3 regions of the Streptomyces doebereineriae genome follow, and region 1 is predicted to be linked to each of the others. Evidence: riboswitches for the same ligand, from Rfam matches in the RefSeq annotation. Region 1 holds a riboswitch; each other region holds the start of a gene.

Region 1 (5,170 bases):
AGACGCCGAGCTTCTTCAACTCGGCCACCAGGTACGAGTTGACCTGGAGGAACTCCCCGGACAGCGTCTCGCGCTTGAACAGGTTGGAGACCTGCGGCTCGATGCACTCGTACACACCGGCGATCGACGCGATGGTGGCGGTGGGAGCGATGGCGAGGAGCAGGGAGTTGCGCAGTCCGGTGACGGCGATACGGTCGCGCAGGGCCGCCCACCGCTCGGGCCAGGTGAGTTCGACGCCGTAGTGGTCGGGGTGCAGGACGCCCTGGGCGGTACGGGTCTTCTCCCAGGCCGGCAGCGGGCCGCCCCGCTCGGCGAGGTCGGCGGAGGCCTCGTAGGCGGCGAGCATGACGCGCTCGGCGATCCGGGTGGAGAGTTCCTTCGCCTCGGGGGAGTCGAAGGGCAGCCGCAGCTTGAAGAAGACGTCCTGGAGGCCCATCGCGCCGAGGCCCACGGGGCGCCACTTGGCGTTGGACCGCCCGGCCTGCTCGGTCGGGTAGAAGTTGATGTCGACGACCCGGTCGAGGAAGGTCACGGCGGTACGGACGGTGGCGTCCAGCCGCTCCCAGTCGATGCCGTCGCCGGTGACGAACGCGCCCAGGTTCACGGACCCCAGGTTGCACACGGCCGTCTCCCCGTCGTCCGTGACCTCCAGGATCTCCGTGCAGAGGTTGGAGGAGTGGACGACATGGCCCGGCGTGGCCGTCTGGTTGGCCGTGCGGTTGGCGGCGTCCTTGAAGGTCATCCAGCCGTTGCCGGTCTGCGCGAGGGTGCGCATCATGCGGCCGTAGAGGTCACGGGCGGGGATCGTCTTCTTCGCGAGCCCCGCGGCCTCGGCCTTCCGGTACGCGGCGTCGAACTCCTCGCCCCACAGGTCGACCAGCTCGGGCACGTCGGCGGGGGAGAAGAGGGACCACTCGGCGTCCGCGTTCACCCGGCGCATGAACTCGTCCGGGACCCAGTGCGCGAGGTTCAGGTTGTGTGTACGACGGGCGTCCTCACCGGTGTTGTCCCTGAGCTCGAGGAACTCCTCGATGTCGGAGTGCCAGGTCTCCAGATAGACCGCGGCCGCGCCCTTGCGCCGGCCTCCCTGGTTCACGGCGGCGACCGAGGCGTCCAGCGTCTTCAGAAACGGGACGATGCCGTTGGAGTGTCCGTTGGTGCCGCGGATCAGCGAACCGCGGCTGCGGATACGGGAGTACGACAGACCGATGCCGCCGGCGTGCTTCGAGAGGTTGGCGACCTGGTGGTAGCGGTCGTAGATGGAGTCGAGCTCGTCCTTCGGGGAGTCGAGGAGGTAGCAGGACGACATCTGGGGGTGCCGGGTGCCGGAGTTGAAGAGGGTGGGGGAGGAGGGGAGGTAGTCGAGGCGGCTCATCAGCGCGTAGAGCGCGGCGACCTCGTCCAGGGCCCTGACCGTGTCGTCCTCGGCGAGGCCGGACGCCACCCGGAGCAGGAAGTGCTGGGGCGTCTCGATCACCTTGCGGGTGAGAGGGTGCCTGAGGAGGTACCGGCTGTGGAGGGTCCGGAGGCCGAAGTAGCCGAAGCGGTCGTCGGCGTCGGTGTCGACCAGAGCGTCGAGCCGCTCGGCGTGGACCCGCACGAACTCGGCGGTGCGGTCGGCGATGAGGCCCTCGCGGTGTCCCACGGCGACCGATCCGGTGAACGAGGTGACGCCCTGCGAGGCGGCCTCCGCGGCGATACTGATGGTCAGCAGCCGGGCCGCCAGCCTGCTGTAGGCGGGGTCCTCGGAGATGAGGCCGGCCGCCGCCTCGGTGGCCAGCTCGCGCAACTCCGCGACCATTTCGGGGGAGGCCCCACGCGAGGACCGGCCGCGCAGCGCGGCCGCGGCGACCCTGCCGGGGTCGGCGTCGGGGAGGTCGGCGGTCAGCGCGGTCAGGGTCCGCAGCAACGCGGTTCCGGGACCGTCATCGTCCACAAAGGTGGTCGCTGAAGCCGGTTCGGCTGGCGCGATGGTCACGTGGGGCACTCCCTCGCTGGGCACGGGGCCTTGCGGAGGGCAGGGGGCAGCACACGAGCGCACACGGCGTCGCGTCCACCGGCCCATTCCACGAGGCCCGGACGTCAGGACACCCGGGCCGTTTGGCTCGGGCGTGCTGTCGGCAGGTCCTCGGACTGACTCTCATGTGTGCCTATGCACGCATGAGTACACCGTTGCGGGACAGTTCCGGATTCATACCGGATTCCCCTGCGGCGACAGCGAGCATGAGCATACATCTTGTGCCGGGTGAGGAAAGCAGGCCCATATGTTGTGTCGCGGTGACTTCACAGCGTCAACTCATAGGTGAGAAGCGTGAAGTCGTCGCCGGGTATCGGGTTCCAGTCGCGCTCGGGGGCGCGGGAGAAGCCGAGGCGTTCGTAGATGCGGTGGGCGGTGTGCATCGTGGGCTGGGTGCACAGGACGACGCCGGTGGCCGTGCCGCTCGCGCGGTCGACGCAGGCCTGAACGAGGGCCTGTCCGATGCCTCTGCCCCGGGCCGCGTGCGCCACCGCGAGCATGCGGATCTCTGCCTCTCCGGGGCGGGCGAGGTCGGCCATGGGGCCGCCGGACGGGACGAAGGTGACTCCGCCGAGGAGGTCGTCGTTCTCCGTGGCCACCAGGACGTCCGCGGCGGACGCCCTCTTGGCCACGTCCTTGAGTTCTTCGAGGTACCAGTCGCTCTCACCGAACAGGAGGAGGCCGTCCTGGAGGTAGGCCTGGGCAGTGATCTGGCCGAGGGGTTCGTAGTCGGCGGGTACCGCGGGGCGGATCAGGATGTCCATGCGGGTGAGTGTGCCCGACGGATACGGCGACGGGCCGCCGGGCGAGAACTCCGACGGCCCGTGCACTCCGTGACTAGTGGGTCTTACCCGCGGTCGCCGGCGGAAGCTCCACCTGGACCCCCGGGTCGCCCGCGTCCGCCGTGTAGTCCTCCGGGCTGGTCTCGTCCACGCCGTCGGGGACCTTGGCCGCCTTCAGGGCGAAGGTCAGGACCACCGTCACGACGACGTTGAGCACGAACGCCGTCAGGCCGATGTAGCCGATCTCGCCGATGCCGGGGATCTCCTTCGCGGAGCCGCCGAAGTGCTTCTGCGTCGGGGAGGCGACGCCGTACGCGGCGACCGTGCCGTAGATCATGCCGACCGCCCAGCCGGCGAGCAGGGCCCAGCGGTGGCACCAGCGGGTGAAGAGGCCGCCGACCAGGGCCGGGAAGGTCTGGAGGATCCAGATGCCTCCCAGGAGCTGGAAGTTGATGGCGACCGTCTTGTCCATCGTGAGGACGAAGACCAGCGCGCCGACCTTCACCAGCAGGGAGACCAGCTTGGAGACCTTGGTCTCCTGCGCGGGCGTGGCGTCCGGCTTGATGAAGTCCTTGTAGATGTTGCGGGTGAACAGGTTCGCGGCCGCAATCGACATGATGGCCGCCGGGACCAGCGCGCCGATGCCGATCGCCGCGAAGGCCACGCCCGCGAACCAGTCCGGGAACATGTCCTCGAACAGCTGCGGGATCGCCAACTGCGGGTTGGTGACCTTGACTCCGGCCGCGATCGCCATGAAGCCGAGCAGCGCGAGCAGGCCCAGCATCAGCGAGTACAGCGGCAGGATCGTGGTGTTGCGGCGGATCACCTCACGGCTGCGGGAGGAGAGCGTCGCTGTGATCGAGTGCGGGTACATGAAGAGCGCGAGTGCCGAGCCCAGCGCGAGGGTGGCGTACGTCCACTGGCCCGCCTCCAGCGGGACGAGGCCGCCGGCCTTGGCCGCCGTGTACTTCTCGCTCGCCGCGCCGAAGACGTCGTCGAACCCGCCCAGCTTGATCGGGATGTAGATGATCGCCACCGCGATGACGATGTAGATCAGCGTGTCCTTCACGAACGCGATCAGGGCAGGGGCCCGGAGGCCGGAGGAGTACGTGTAGGCCGCGAGGACACCGAAGGCGATCAGTAGCGGGAGGTCCTTGACGAACCAGTTGGTGTTCTCGCCGCCGCCGACGCCCATCACGTCCAGCACCGCCTGGATACCGACCAGTTGGAGCGCGATGTACGGCATGGTCGCGAGGATGCCGGTGACCGCCACCGCCAGCGACAGGCCCTTGGAGCCGAAGCGGCCGCGCACGAAGTCCGAGGTCGTCACGTATCCGTGCTTGTGGGAGACCGACCACAGCCGGGGCAGGAACGTGAAGATCAGCGGGTACACCAGGATGGTGTACGGCACCGCGAAGAAGCCGGCCGCGCCCGCCGCGTAGATCGCCGCGGGCACCGCGACGAAGGTGTACGCCGTGTAGAGGTCGCCGCCGAGCAGGAACCAGGTGACCCAGGTGCCGAACGACCGCCCGCCCAGACCCCATTCGTCGAGGCTTTGCTCGTTCTCGGCCTTGCGCCAGCGCGAGGCCAGGAAGCCCATGACCGTGACGGCCAGGAAGAAGATGATGAAGACGGCGAGTGCCACGCCGTTGACGCCGTCGTTCACTTGGAACCTCCGTGGCGGGCACGCTGGTCACGCTGCCACAGCTTGTACGCGGTCATCGTCAGCGCGGTGGAGATCAGCACCCACAGCATCTGGTACCAGTAGAAGAACGGGATGCCGATGAACGTGGGGTCGACCTTGGCGTACGAGCCGACCCACAGCATCGCCACGAACGGGGCGACGAGGCACAGGGCGATGACCACCCTTGCCGGTGTCACCACCGGCGGTCTCACTTCAGGTGCGTCCGACATTCCGCGACTCCGTCCCCTGGCTGATCACCTGTAACGCGCAGGCAATCTAGGTCACGGTGTCAGGTGAGCGGAAGACCTCGTCCGCATATCGGTATGTCGATTCTGTGAAGCATCAACAGCAGCGGAAGCCTTGGCGGGGATCTTCTTCCTGACGTTCCGTCCGCATCCGTTCGAACGCCCGCCGTGTCGGTACCGGCGCCTGCGGGTGGCCCTGGCGCACATGCGCGACATAGCGGTCGTACGCCGACTCGTCGGTCAGTTCGCGGACGTACCAGCGCACGGCCCTAAACGCCCGTCGGAGTGACCGCATCCCGCGCCTCCTCCCTCTCTTCCCGGGTCGGGATCAGACCGGCCGGGGCCAGGATCTTCGACTCGACGTACGGCGCCTCGCTGAGCGTGGACAGCGCGGGACGGCGCAGGTGCCGGACGCAGACCCGCAGGGCGTCGGCGATCACCA
Region 2 (5,170 bases), on a different contig from region 1:
GTTCTCGAGCCACCGGTACGCGGCCATGTAGTGGTGGGACGGCGGCATGTCCGGGTCGTGGTAGATCGCGATCGGGTTCTCCCCGAAGCCGCGCGGCGGCTGGATCATCACGACGACGTTCCCGAACTGGAGTGAGGCCAGCACGATGTCGTCCCCGTCGACGTACAGCGAGCCCGGCGGCTCACCCCACGCGTCCACCATGGCCTGACGAAGCCCCGGCTCCAGCTTGTCGAACCAGGCCCGGTAGTCGGCGAGCGGCACCCGCGCGGGAGCCGACGCCAGTTGGTCCTCGGTCAGCCACTCGACGTCGTGTCCGCCGGCCTCGATCAGCCGGTGGATGAGCTCGTCGCCGTTGTCGGGGTACCCCTCGGCGACGTACCCGGCGTCCCTGAGTGAGTCCAGCACCCGCACCGCCGAAGCGGGCGTGTCGAGGCCCACCGCGTTGCCGACCCGCGAGTGCTTGGTCGGATACGCGGTGAAGACCAGCGCGAGCTTCTTCTCGGCGTTCGGCTTGTGCCTCAACTCCGCGTGCCGTACGGCGATCCCGGCGACCCGCGCGGCCCGCTCGGGGTCCGCCACGTACACCGGGACGTCGTCGGGCCCCTGCTCCTTGAAGGAGAACGGCACGGTGATCAGCCGTCCGTCGAACTCCGGGATCGCGACCTGCATGGCCGCGTCCATGGGGGAGAGGGCGGCGTCCGACTCCTCCCACGCGGCCCTGGACGACGTGAGGCAGAGCCCTTGCAGCACCGGCACGTCGAGGTCGGCCAGCGCCCCGATGTCCCACGCTTCCTCGTCACCGCCTGCCGAGGCCTGCGAGGCGTGGGTGCCGCCGGCGGCGAGGACGGTGGCGACGAGGGAGTCGGCCCGGGCGAGGAGCTCGTAGAGCCCGGCGTCGGCACCGCGCAGTGAACCGCAGTACACGGGAAGGGCGTTGGCGCCCCGCGCCTCGATCGCGTCGCACAGGGTGTCCACGAAGGCGGTGTTGCCGCTGAGTTCATGCGCCCGGTAGAAGAGCACACCGACCGTCGGGCGGCCGTTGTCCGGCGCAAGCGGGCCATGGACGCCGTACTCCGGCATCTTCTGCGGCTCGGCGAACCCCTCGCCGGTCAGCAGCACGGTGTCGGACAGGAACCGGGCGAGTTCCTCCAGGTTCGCGGGACCGCCCTCGACGAGGTACCTGAGCGCCTCGGCCACGACACCGGCCGGTACGGACGACTCGGCCATCAACTCGGCGTCCGGCACCGTCTCTCCGCCGAGCAGGACGGTCGGGACGCCGGAAGCCTTCAGCGCGGCGAGCCCGTCCTCCCAGGCCCGCTTGCCGCCGAGCAGCCGTACGACGGCGATGTCCGCGCCGTCCAGGAGCGCGGGCAGCTCGTCCGTGACGTCGATGCGGGTCGGGTTGCCGATCCGGTACTCGGCACCGGAGGCGGCCCGGGCCGCCAGCAGATCCGTGTCTGCGGTGGACAACAACAACACTGTGCTCATGCGGGCGCTCCCGGTGGAATGAAAGGCAGTCCTTGCGGCGCACCGGACTCGATGAGCCGCCACAGCGCGTCCGTGTCCGCGTGCTGTTCGATCAGGTCGCCGAGCCGGTCGAGCTGCTCCTCGCGCAGCGCGGCGAACGAGGTGTGGGGGTCCGGCACGAACCGGCGGCCCGCGGCGGCCGCCACCTCCCGCAGGAAGGCCCGCCGGAACCCGTCCGACTCCAGCGAGCCGTGCCAGTGGGTCCCCCAGGTCTGGCCGACGCGGCAGCCGTCCAGGCTGTGTCCTTTGTCATCAGAGATGAACGCTTGGCCCCCGTGGATGTCGGCGACCCCGTGATGGATCTCGTATCCCGTGACGTGCTCGCCGAGGGCTTCGCCCTCCGGCCGGGTCAGGGTCTTCTCCCGCGCGAACCGCACCCTGACGGGAAGGACTCCGAGCCCCTCGACGTGCCCCTGCCGGCTCTCGATCTCGTCCTCGATGTGCTCGCCGAGGATCTGGAAGCCACCGCAGATGCCGAGCACCGGGCGTCCCTGCGCGGCCCTGGTGACGAGGGCGTCGGCCAGCCCGCGCTCCCGCAGCCACTCAAGCGCACGTACGGTCCCACGGGTTCCCGGAATCACGACGAGGTCGGCGTCCGCCAGTTCCTCCGCCCGGTCCACGAACCGCACCACCACACCGGGTTCGGCGGCCAGGGCGTCCACGTCGGTGAAGTTGGACATCAGCGGAATCGCACAGACGGCGACCCGCAGCACGTCCTCGCCCACCGGAGGGCTCACCGAGGACTCCCGGACCGTCCCCCGCAGGGACACCCGCAGCCCGTCCTCCTCGTCGATCCCGAGCCCGTGCCGGAAGGGCAGAACGCCGTACGTGCGGCGCCCGGTGAGGCCGTGGAGCATGTCCAGCCCCGGCTCCAGCAGCGAGACATCCCCCCGGAACTTGTTGACGAGGAACCCTGCGACGAGCGACTGGTCCTCGGGGGACAGCAGCGCGACGGTCCCGAAGAAGGAGGCGAAGACACCCCCGCGGTCGATGTCGCCCACGACCAGCACGGGCAGCCCGGCGTTCCGGGCGATCCCCATGTTGACGATGTCGGTACGCCGCAGGTTGATCTCGGCCGGACTGCCGGCCCCCTCACAGATCACCGCGTCATACGTGCCCCGCAACTCGCCGAGACAGTCGAGCACGGTCCCGAGAAGCTTCTGCTGCCGCCCGCCGTGATAACCGCGGGCGCTCAACTCCCCGACCGGCTTCCCGAGCAGCACGACCTGACTGCTCTGCTCACCACCGGGCTTGAGCAGCACGGGATTCATCAGCGCGGTGGGCTCGACCCGGCAGGCCTGCGCCTGCATGGCCTGGGCCCGCCCGATCTCGGCGCCCTCGCGGGTGACGAAGGAGTTGAGGGACATGTTCTGCGCCTTGAACGGCGCGACCTTCACCCCCTGCCGCACCAGCCAACGGCAGATCCCGGCGGTGACGACACTCTTGCCGGCGTCCGAGGTGGTTCCGGCGACGAGAAGACCCCCGCCACTCATGCCGTACGCCCCTTCACGAAGGCCCGCGCGGCGACCCCGACGCCGAGCGCGAGCAGCCCTACGCGCCGTGACAGCCGTACGGCGCGCTCGATGTCGTACGTGGCGACGGCGCGCCCTCGTTGATTCAGCACCGGCCGATGCTCGACCCGCCCCGCGTACGAGAGGGTCCCTCCCAGCCGGACACCCAGCGCCCCCGCGAACGAGGCCTCGACGGGCCCGGCGTTGGGGCTCGGATGCTTCGGTGCGTCCTCCCGCCAGGCCCGCACGGCACCGCGCGGACTGTCACCGGCCAGGGCGGCGAGTACCGCGGTCAGCCGCGCCCCCGGCCACCCGGCGAGGTCGTCGAGCCGGGCCGAAGCCCACCCGAAGCGGCGGTAGATGACCGACCTGTGCCCCACCATGGCGTCGAGCGTGTTCACGGCCCGGAACCCGAGCAGCCCCGGCACCCCGGCGACGGCCCCCCACACGAGCGCCCCCACGACGGCGTCGGAGGTGTTCTCGGCGACGGACTCCACGACGGCCCGCGCGATCCCGTCGGCGTCGAGAGCCTGAGGATCGCGCCCACACAGATGCGGCAGCCGGTCCCGGGCCGCCTCGACGTCTCCGGCCTCCAGCGCCCGCCCGATGACCCGGGCCTCCCGCACGAGTGAAGTCCCGCCCACGACGGCCCAGGTGGCGGCGGCGGTGAGGGCGACGGAAGCGGTACGGGACGGACGTACGACGTTCTCCGCCACGGCACCGAGCCCCACCGCACCACCCACACACACGGCGGTGTGCAGCGCACCCCAGCCCCGGTGGTCCCGCCACAACATCCGCTCCACGGCGCCCGCGGTCCGTCCGAACGCGGCGACCGGATGCCCACGACGGGGGTCACCGAGCAGAAGGTCACCGATCAGACCGGCGGCGGCGCCGTACGCGAAGACGCGATCGGCACGCACCGGCTCAGCCGATCGCGGGGTCGTTCAAGTGCCTGGAACTGCAGGTGGATCGGCAGGCGAGCATCGCGTCATGTCCTCACTCAGGGTGTCCACGCCCTGGTTCGACGAGTCCGGCGGCGAGAGTTCCTGGCTCCCGGGGCTACCTACCCCGGTGACAGTGGCGGGACCGCGCCGGATTCGCACCGGCTTCCTCTTCTGCCGCCGTATATGGCTCCGGCAGTCCACCACGGCCCTTCGAGAACCGTCAACTTGCTTCTGACCTGCGGCGGGGGAGTGTGCAGAACCCCACATCGCCGGTTCATGGAAGACGGCCGGGCGGGGCCGGGATCGTGGCGGTGAGGGTCTCGGTCACCGTGCCCGCGGGAGGCGGGGTCACGGCGGCGATCGCCGTGGTCACCACGCCGGCCGGCTCGTCGGTGTGGTTGACGTTGGACGCGTCCACGACCTCGCGGCGCGAGATCTTCCAGATCGCCGCGCTGGAGACGACGAGGAAGACCGCCACGACCGCCGTACCCCAGTCGCCGAGGTCCGTGACCGACTCGGCCAGGGCGCCCACCAGGGCCGCCGCCGGGAGCGTCAGGCCCCAGGCGACGAACATGCGGGTGGCCGTGGACCAGCGGACGACGCCGCCCTTGCGGCCGAGGCCGGCACCCATCACCGAACCGGAGACGGAGTGCGTGGTGGAGAGGGAGAAGCCGAGGTGGGACGAGGCCAGGATGACCGTGGCCGCGCTGGTCTGGGCGGCGAAGCCCTGCTGCGGCTGGAGGTCGGTCAGGCCCTTGCCCATGGTGCGGATGATGCGCCAGCCGCCGAGGTAGGTGCCGAGCGCGATGGCGAGACCCGCCGAGAGGATGACCCAGGTGGGCGGGTCGGAGTCGGGCGCGACGACACCGCCGGCGACCAGGGCGAGGGTGATGATGCCCATCGTCTTCTGCGCGTCGTTGGTGCCGTGGGCCAGCGAGACCAGGCCGGCCGAGGCGATCTGGCCGGTGCGATAGCCCTTCGCGGCGGCCTTGCCGTCGGCCTTCTTGCCCAGGGTGTAGGAGAGGCGGGTGGCCAGCATGGCGGCGACGCCCGCGACGATCGGTGCCGCGATCGCCGGGATCAGGACCTTGGTGACGAGCGCGTCGCCGTGGACCGCGCCCATGCCCGCCGAGGCGATGGTGGCGCCGATCAGACCGCCCATGAGGGCGTGCGAGGAACTGGAGGGCA
Region 3 (5,170 bases), on a different contig from region 1:
TAGAGCGGTCCGCCTGGGCGGAGCAGTCGCTGCGGATCGATGCCGGCCATTCGGCTATCGCTGCGCGAAACGACGTCGAGGCCGTCGACGAAGAGGTACGTGTGAACGGCAACACACGCGGGCGGCCCATGACACGCGCTGATGAGCAGCGTGCTCACCGCACCATCGCTATGCCCGTCGGGCACGGTGGCCCTCACCTCGCGCGGTGACCTACGCGGCATCCGCCTGATGTGACGTCATGGGCCGATGCTAGCGGCCAGCCACGAGGACGCAGCCAACGCGAAGATCACAGAGGCGTTGGAGGAGGGTGACGTGACCCGGCCGCATTCGAACGTGCGGACACGGTTCCGGAGGCCACTTGGTACCTGGGCATTGCAGCGGGTCGTGGTCCCTGCCACGACAGATCAGGCCGGACCAGTCCACGGATAGTCCACAGCTGCTGAGTGCCTCCTCAGGACCTCGACCCATCCCACGGGGCACTGCCGACCCCGCTCTTCCAGCACCTGACTCTGCCTGGAGTCTGTCGATCGAACGGGAGTCTCGATCGGGTGATCGCGGGCCCTGCCCAGCATGAGAGCAGGGCCTGGCGGTTTGCGGGGAAAATCCAGGGGAGCGTACGGCCGCGCGCTGCTACGGTCGGGCGCCATGAGCTGGCTTCCCGATGACTTCGTCCACCCCGTCCTGGTACCGCTGCCGGGCGGTGGTCATCACCTGCGGCCGATCCGGGAGGCGGACACCCCGCTCGACTATCCGGCTGTGATGGGTTCGCGCGAGCGGCTGTGGACCATCTTCGGCCCGGCCTGGGGCTGGCCCGCGGCCACCATGACCTACGAGGCCGACCAGGCCGACCTGTTGCGGCACGAGAAGGAGATCGCCGCACACCAGTCCTTCAACTACGCGCTGTTCGACGCGGCGGAGACAGCTCTGCTCGGCTGTGTCTACATCGACCCACCGGAGAGGGCCGGCGCGGACGGGGAGATCTCCTGGTGGGTGGTGGACGAGCTGGTGGGCAGCAAGGTCGAGCAGGCCCTCGACGCGCTGGTGCCGCAGTGGATCGCCGCCGACTGGCCGTTCGAGCAGCCGCGCTTCCTCGGCCGCGAGATCTCCTGGTCGGACTGGCTCGCTCTGCCGGAGCATCCCGACACGTAAGTGGTTGTTGCACGTACCGATCTCGAAGGCTGTCGATCGAACGGGAGTCTCGATCGGGTGACTGCGGCGGTGTGATCCCATTCCGAGTGGTTCCCGGAGGCCCTGTTGTCTTCGTTGTAAGTGCCCGAGCACGTGGACTTCAACTCGCCCGCCGTGTCGTGCGATTGCCTCGCGCACGTGTACGACAACGCGGCCGACCATCCGGGCCGGGTGCGCCGGTGTCCGTCGGACATGACGGATGCGGCGTGGACGGCCCGAGGGCTACTGCCACCGGCAGCTGTTGGACGCGATCCGCTACCTGGTCGCGGGCGGGATCTCATGGCGGGCGATGCCCACGGACTTCCCCGCATGGGCCCGGGTCTGCGCCTTCTTCCGCCGCTGGCGCGAGCACGGGCTGATCGCCGAGTTCCACGACCGGCTGCGCGGGACGCTCCGTGAGCGCGAGGGCCACGAGGCTTGGCTCATGACCCTGGCCCGGAGGATGCGCGCGTGGGAGTGAGGGCTCAGCTCCGCCGTACGGCTGGCGGACTCGCCGTCTTTGCTCAGGGTCTGCGGGTCGCTTCGCGGCGATCTGGGTGGAATCGGAGAATGCGGGGCTGGAGCGGCATACCTGGTGACAAGGGTGAGCGAGGACGGCCCATGGCGGGTGCGAGCGGACGAGTAGGACAGCCCGTTCACAGGGGGAAGGTCATGAGCTGGCTGTCGAAGGTGTTCGAGCTCAACCCCGTGGGGCTCAACTGGCCGCGAGGGGTGCTGTTCCTGGATATGGCGCTGGTGCCGCTGGTCGTCTTCAGGGCGATCGGGCATGAGCAGTACTTTGTCAGCGCTTTGTTCGGCCTGCTGTTCGCGTGGCTGGCTGACCCGGGAGGCGGCTACGGGCACCGCGCGTCGCACATCGCCGTCTTTGCGCTGATCGGCGCAGGATTGACCGCGCTGGGGTTCGGCATCGGGGGAGAGGCCTGGGGCTGGCTGGTGCTTGCGACTTTCGCGGTCACGCTGGTGGCCGGACTGTCGGTCGCATTCGGGGTGCACAGGTTCATTGCCGCCGTGCTTCTGAACCTTTGGTTCATCGTCGCCCTCGGGCTCGCGTTCAGCCTTCATCATTCCGCCCGCATCACCAGTTACACCTGGGCTCAGGTGCTCGCCTGGACCGGAGGGGCGGCGCTGTGGATCGTGATGACGTTCGTCGGGTGGCTGATCCGCGGGCGCCAGGACCGACCCCAGCCGGTCGCGGAGTTCCCTGGCGACACCTCGCGGCGGAAGCTGACCCGGCCGCTGATCATGTTCGCGGTGATCCGCGCTCTGGTCATGGCCGGCAGCGTCGCGCTTGCGTTCGGACTCAACCTGTCGCACGGCACCTGGCTGCCGATCGCTGCCATGATCGCGATGAAGCCGAGCCTGGAGCAGGCCACGCTCGTATCCGCGCAGCGTCTCGTCGGCGCGCTGATCGGCGCGGCCGCGGCTGCGCTGCTGCTGTTGGTGCCCACCAGTGAACACGGACTCAGGCTTTTCGCGGTCGAGCGCGGACTCGAAGTGGTCGCGTTCGTCCTGTTCATGCACGGGGTGGCGATTCAATTCTGGAACTACGCGCTCTACTCCGCGGCCATCGCCATGGGAACGCTCATCTTGGTGGACCTTCCGCAGCCCTCGGACTATGCCGCCGAGGGCTACCGGGTGCTGTGGACGGTGTGCGGCGTGGGGATCGCTCTGCTGGTCATACTGCTTGCAGGCCTGCTCGCCAAGCACACGGCCAAAGCGCCGCAGCAACCAGCCTGAACGCAAGCTTCCGGCGCGTCGGGCAGTGGGTTGACCTGCGGCACGTACCTCCACCGGCTCAGGACACCTGCGTCAGCAGCCCCCGCACCTCCTCGTCCACCACCCGGTACCGCACCACCCGCCCCTCCTTCTCCCCCGCCACCACCCCGGCCGCCCGCAGCAGCCGTAGCGCCTGGGAGACGGCGGGGTCGTTCATCCCCGTTGCGATCGCGAGGTCGGAGACCGCCAGCGGGCCGGTCCGGTGCAGGGCCAGGAGCAGGGAGAGGCGGTTCGGGTCGGCCAGGAGGGCGAAGCGGTCGGACCAGGTGCGGACGTGTCCCGGGTCGCCGATCGCGGCGATGGCGTCGCACACCCGGTGTCCGTCGATCGTGCGGCGGTCGGCTCGGTCGGCCGGGACGAGGTGCATGGGGCTCATCCTCGCAGGAGGCCCTGTGTGATCTTCCATACCTGCGCAGGTGTGCAGCTATGCAGGAGCGCCCGCCCCCGCCTACGGTGGGCGGGCCGTGGTGCTCGGGAAGCCGGTGACGACCCCTCAAGGGTCAAGTCCGGTGCGGCCCTCGCCACTGTGATCGGGGAGTTTCCCTCCCACGTCCCTCGCGGGACAGCCACTGGCCGTCACCATCAGGCCGGGAAGGCGGGCAGGGAAACGCACGACCCGTAAGCCAGGAGACCGGCCACGGCAGCTCACGCGTTCATCCACGAGGTGCTGGAGTGACCACCGTATGACTGATCCTGCGCTGCCCGAGACCGCCGCCGCCTCCTTCCGCTGGCGCCGCGAGGACACCGTCAAGACGGCGGGTCTGATGGCCGCGATAGCCGCCCTGCACGTCGTCGCCTTCGGCATCCTCTTCCTGCTGGTCGTCCCGGAGCACTACGAGGTGGGCGACAAGGCCTTCGGCATCGGACTCGGCATCACCGCGTACACCCTCGGTATGCGGCACGCCTTCGACGCCGACCACATCGCCGCGATCGACAACACCACGCGCAAGCTGATGGCGGACGGCAAGCGGCCGGTGTCCGGAGGGTTCTGGTTCGCGCTCGGGCACTCCAGTGTCGTGGTCCTGCTCGCCGCACTGATCGCCGGCGGCACCCAGCTGGCCGGCAAGGTCATGAACGAGGGGTCAAGCACCCACCAGGTCCTCGGATTTCTCGGTACGACGGTCTCCGGGTCGTTCCTCTATCTCATCGCCGCTCTCAACCTGGTCGCCCTGATGGGCATCCTGAAGGTCTTCCGGGCGATGCGGGAGGGGACGTACGACGAGAAGGAGCTGGAGCAGCATCTCGACTCGCGCGGGTTCATGAACCGGATCCTCGGGCGGCTCACCAAGTCCATCACCCGGCCGGGGCAGATGTTTCCGCTGGGCTTCCTGTTCGGGCTCGGCTTCGACACGGCCACGGAAGTGACCCTGATGGTGATGGCCGGGTCGGGTGCGGCCGCGGGGCTTCCCTGGTACGCCATCCTCTGTCTGCCGCTGCTCTTCGCCGCCGGCATGAGCCTGTTCGACACCCTCGACGGCACGTTCATGAACTTCGCCTACCAGTGGGCCTTCTCCAACCCCGTCCGCAAGGTCTTCTACAACCTCGCCATCACCGGGCTGTCCATCGCGGTCGCCTTCTTCATCGGCACGATCGAGCTCGTCGGCGTCCTGCATGACAAGTTCGACCTCACCGACGCCCTCACCACTTGGATCGCCGACATCGACCTCGACAACGTCGGCTACGTCATCGTCGGCCTGTTCGTGGTGGTGTGGGCGGCGGCGATCGCCTACTGGCGGCTCGCGAAGGTGGAGCAGCGGTGGGGCGTCAGCAGTTCTTGAGGGACCGGATGGGGCATCGGGTGGGTGGCGGATCACCTTTCGGTCGGTCTCACAGTGCGCCCTTCAGCGCTGCTGCCTGCCTGCGCCAGAACTCCCGCGAGATCTCGGCCTTGGGAAACACGAGGTCGAAGCCGTGGAAAGCGCCGGGGATGACGTCGAGGTCGCAGGGAACGCCGCTGTCACTGAGCCGGCGCGCGTACTCGACGTCCTCGTCGTGGAAGAGGTCGAGGGTGCCGACGCCGATCCAGGCCGGAGGAAGACCGGTGAGATCCTCGCGGCGTGCGGCGGCCGAGTACGGGGAGACGTCGGGGCCCGCGACGGCGTCGCCGAGGTAGGACGACCAGCCGTACCGGTTGCTCTTGGGCGTCCAGACGCGCACCTTGAGGCTGTCCAGGTCGGTTCTCGTCGTCGTGCGGTCGTCCAGCATG

The links. A riboswitch is a leader RNA that binds a small molecule or an ion and turns the genes downstream of it on or off. The one in region 1 is predicted to bind cobalamin.
Region 2: it holds a riboswitch for cobalamin, as region 1 does, so the genes downstream of both, RNB18_RS09795 (cobalamin biosynthesis protein) here and RNB18_RS15595 (ribonucleoside-diphosphate reductase subunit alpha) in region 1, are expected to answer to the same signal.
Region 3: it holds a riboswitch for cobalamin, as region 1 does, so the genes downstream of both, RNB18_RS07755 (Nickel transporter NicT) here and RNB18_RS15595 (ribonucleoside-diphosphate reductase subunit alpha) in region 1, are expected to answer to the same signal.

Annotation. Positions count from the first base shown of each region.
Region 1 covers NZ_JAVREZ010000004.1:579,444-584,613, reverse strand. Annotated here, with positions in the region: gene RNB18_RS15595 (ribonucleoside-diphosphate reductase subunit alpha) at 1-1,978, opposite strand, end outside; cobalamin riboswitch at 2,103-2,231, opposite strand; gene RNB18_RS15590 (GNAT family N-acetyltransferase) at 2,284-2,781, opposite strand; gene mctP (monocarboxylate uptake permease MctP) at 2,855-4,465, opposite strand; gene RNB18_RS15580 (DUF3311 domain-containing protein) at 4,462-4,713, opposite strand; gene RNB18_RS15575 (YbdD/YjiX family protein) at 4,826-5,023, opposite strand; gene RNB18_RS15570 (carbon starvation CstA family protein) at 4,998-5,170, opposite strand, start outside.
Region 2 covers NZ_JAVREZ010000003.1:48,720-53,889, reverse strand. Annotated here, with positions in the region: gene cobN (cobaltochelatase subunit CobN) at 1-1,488, opposite strand, end outside; gene RNB18_RS09800 (cobyric acid synthase) at 1,485-3,020, opposite strand; gene RNB18_RS09795 (cobalamin biosynthesis protein) at 3,017-3,958, opposite strand; cobalamin riboswitch at 4,060-4,199, opposite strand; gene RNB18_RS09790 (inorganic phosphate transporter) at 4,257-5,170, opposite strand, start outside.
Region 3 covers NZ_JAVREZ010000002.1:472,323-477,492, forward strand. Annotated here, with positions in the region: gene RNB18_RS07730 (hypothetical protein) at 1-158, opposite strand, end outside; gene RNB18_RS07735 (GNAT family N-acetyltransferase) at 646-1,149, shown strand; gene RNB18_RS07740 (transposase) at 1,388-1,648, shown strand; gene RNB18_RS07745 (FUSC family protein) at 1,840-2,925, shown strand; gene RNB18_RS07750 (ArsR/SmtB family transcription factor) at 2,984-3,331, opposite strand; cobalamin riboswitch at 3,413-3,618, shown strand; gene RNB18_RS07755 (Nickel transporter NicT) at 3,648-4,742, shown strand; gene RNB18_RS07760 (alpha/beta hydrolase) at 4,792-5,170, opposite strand, start outside.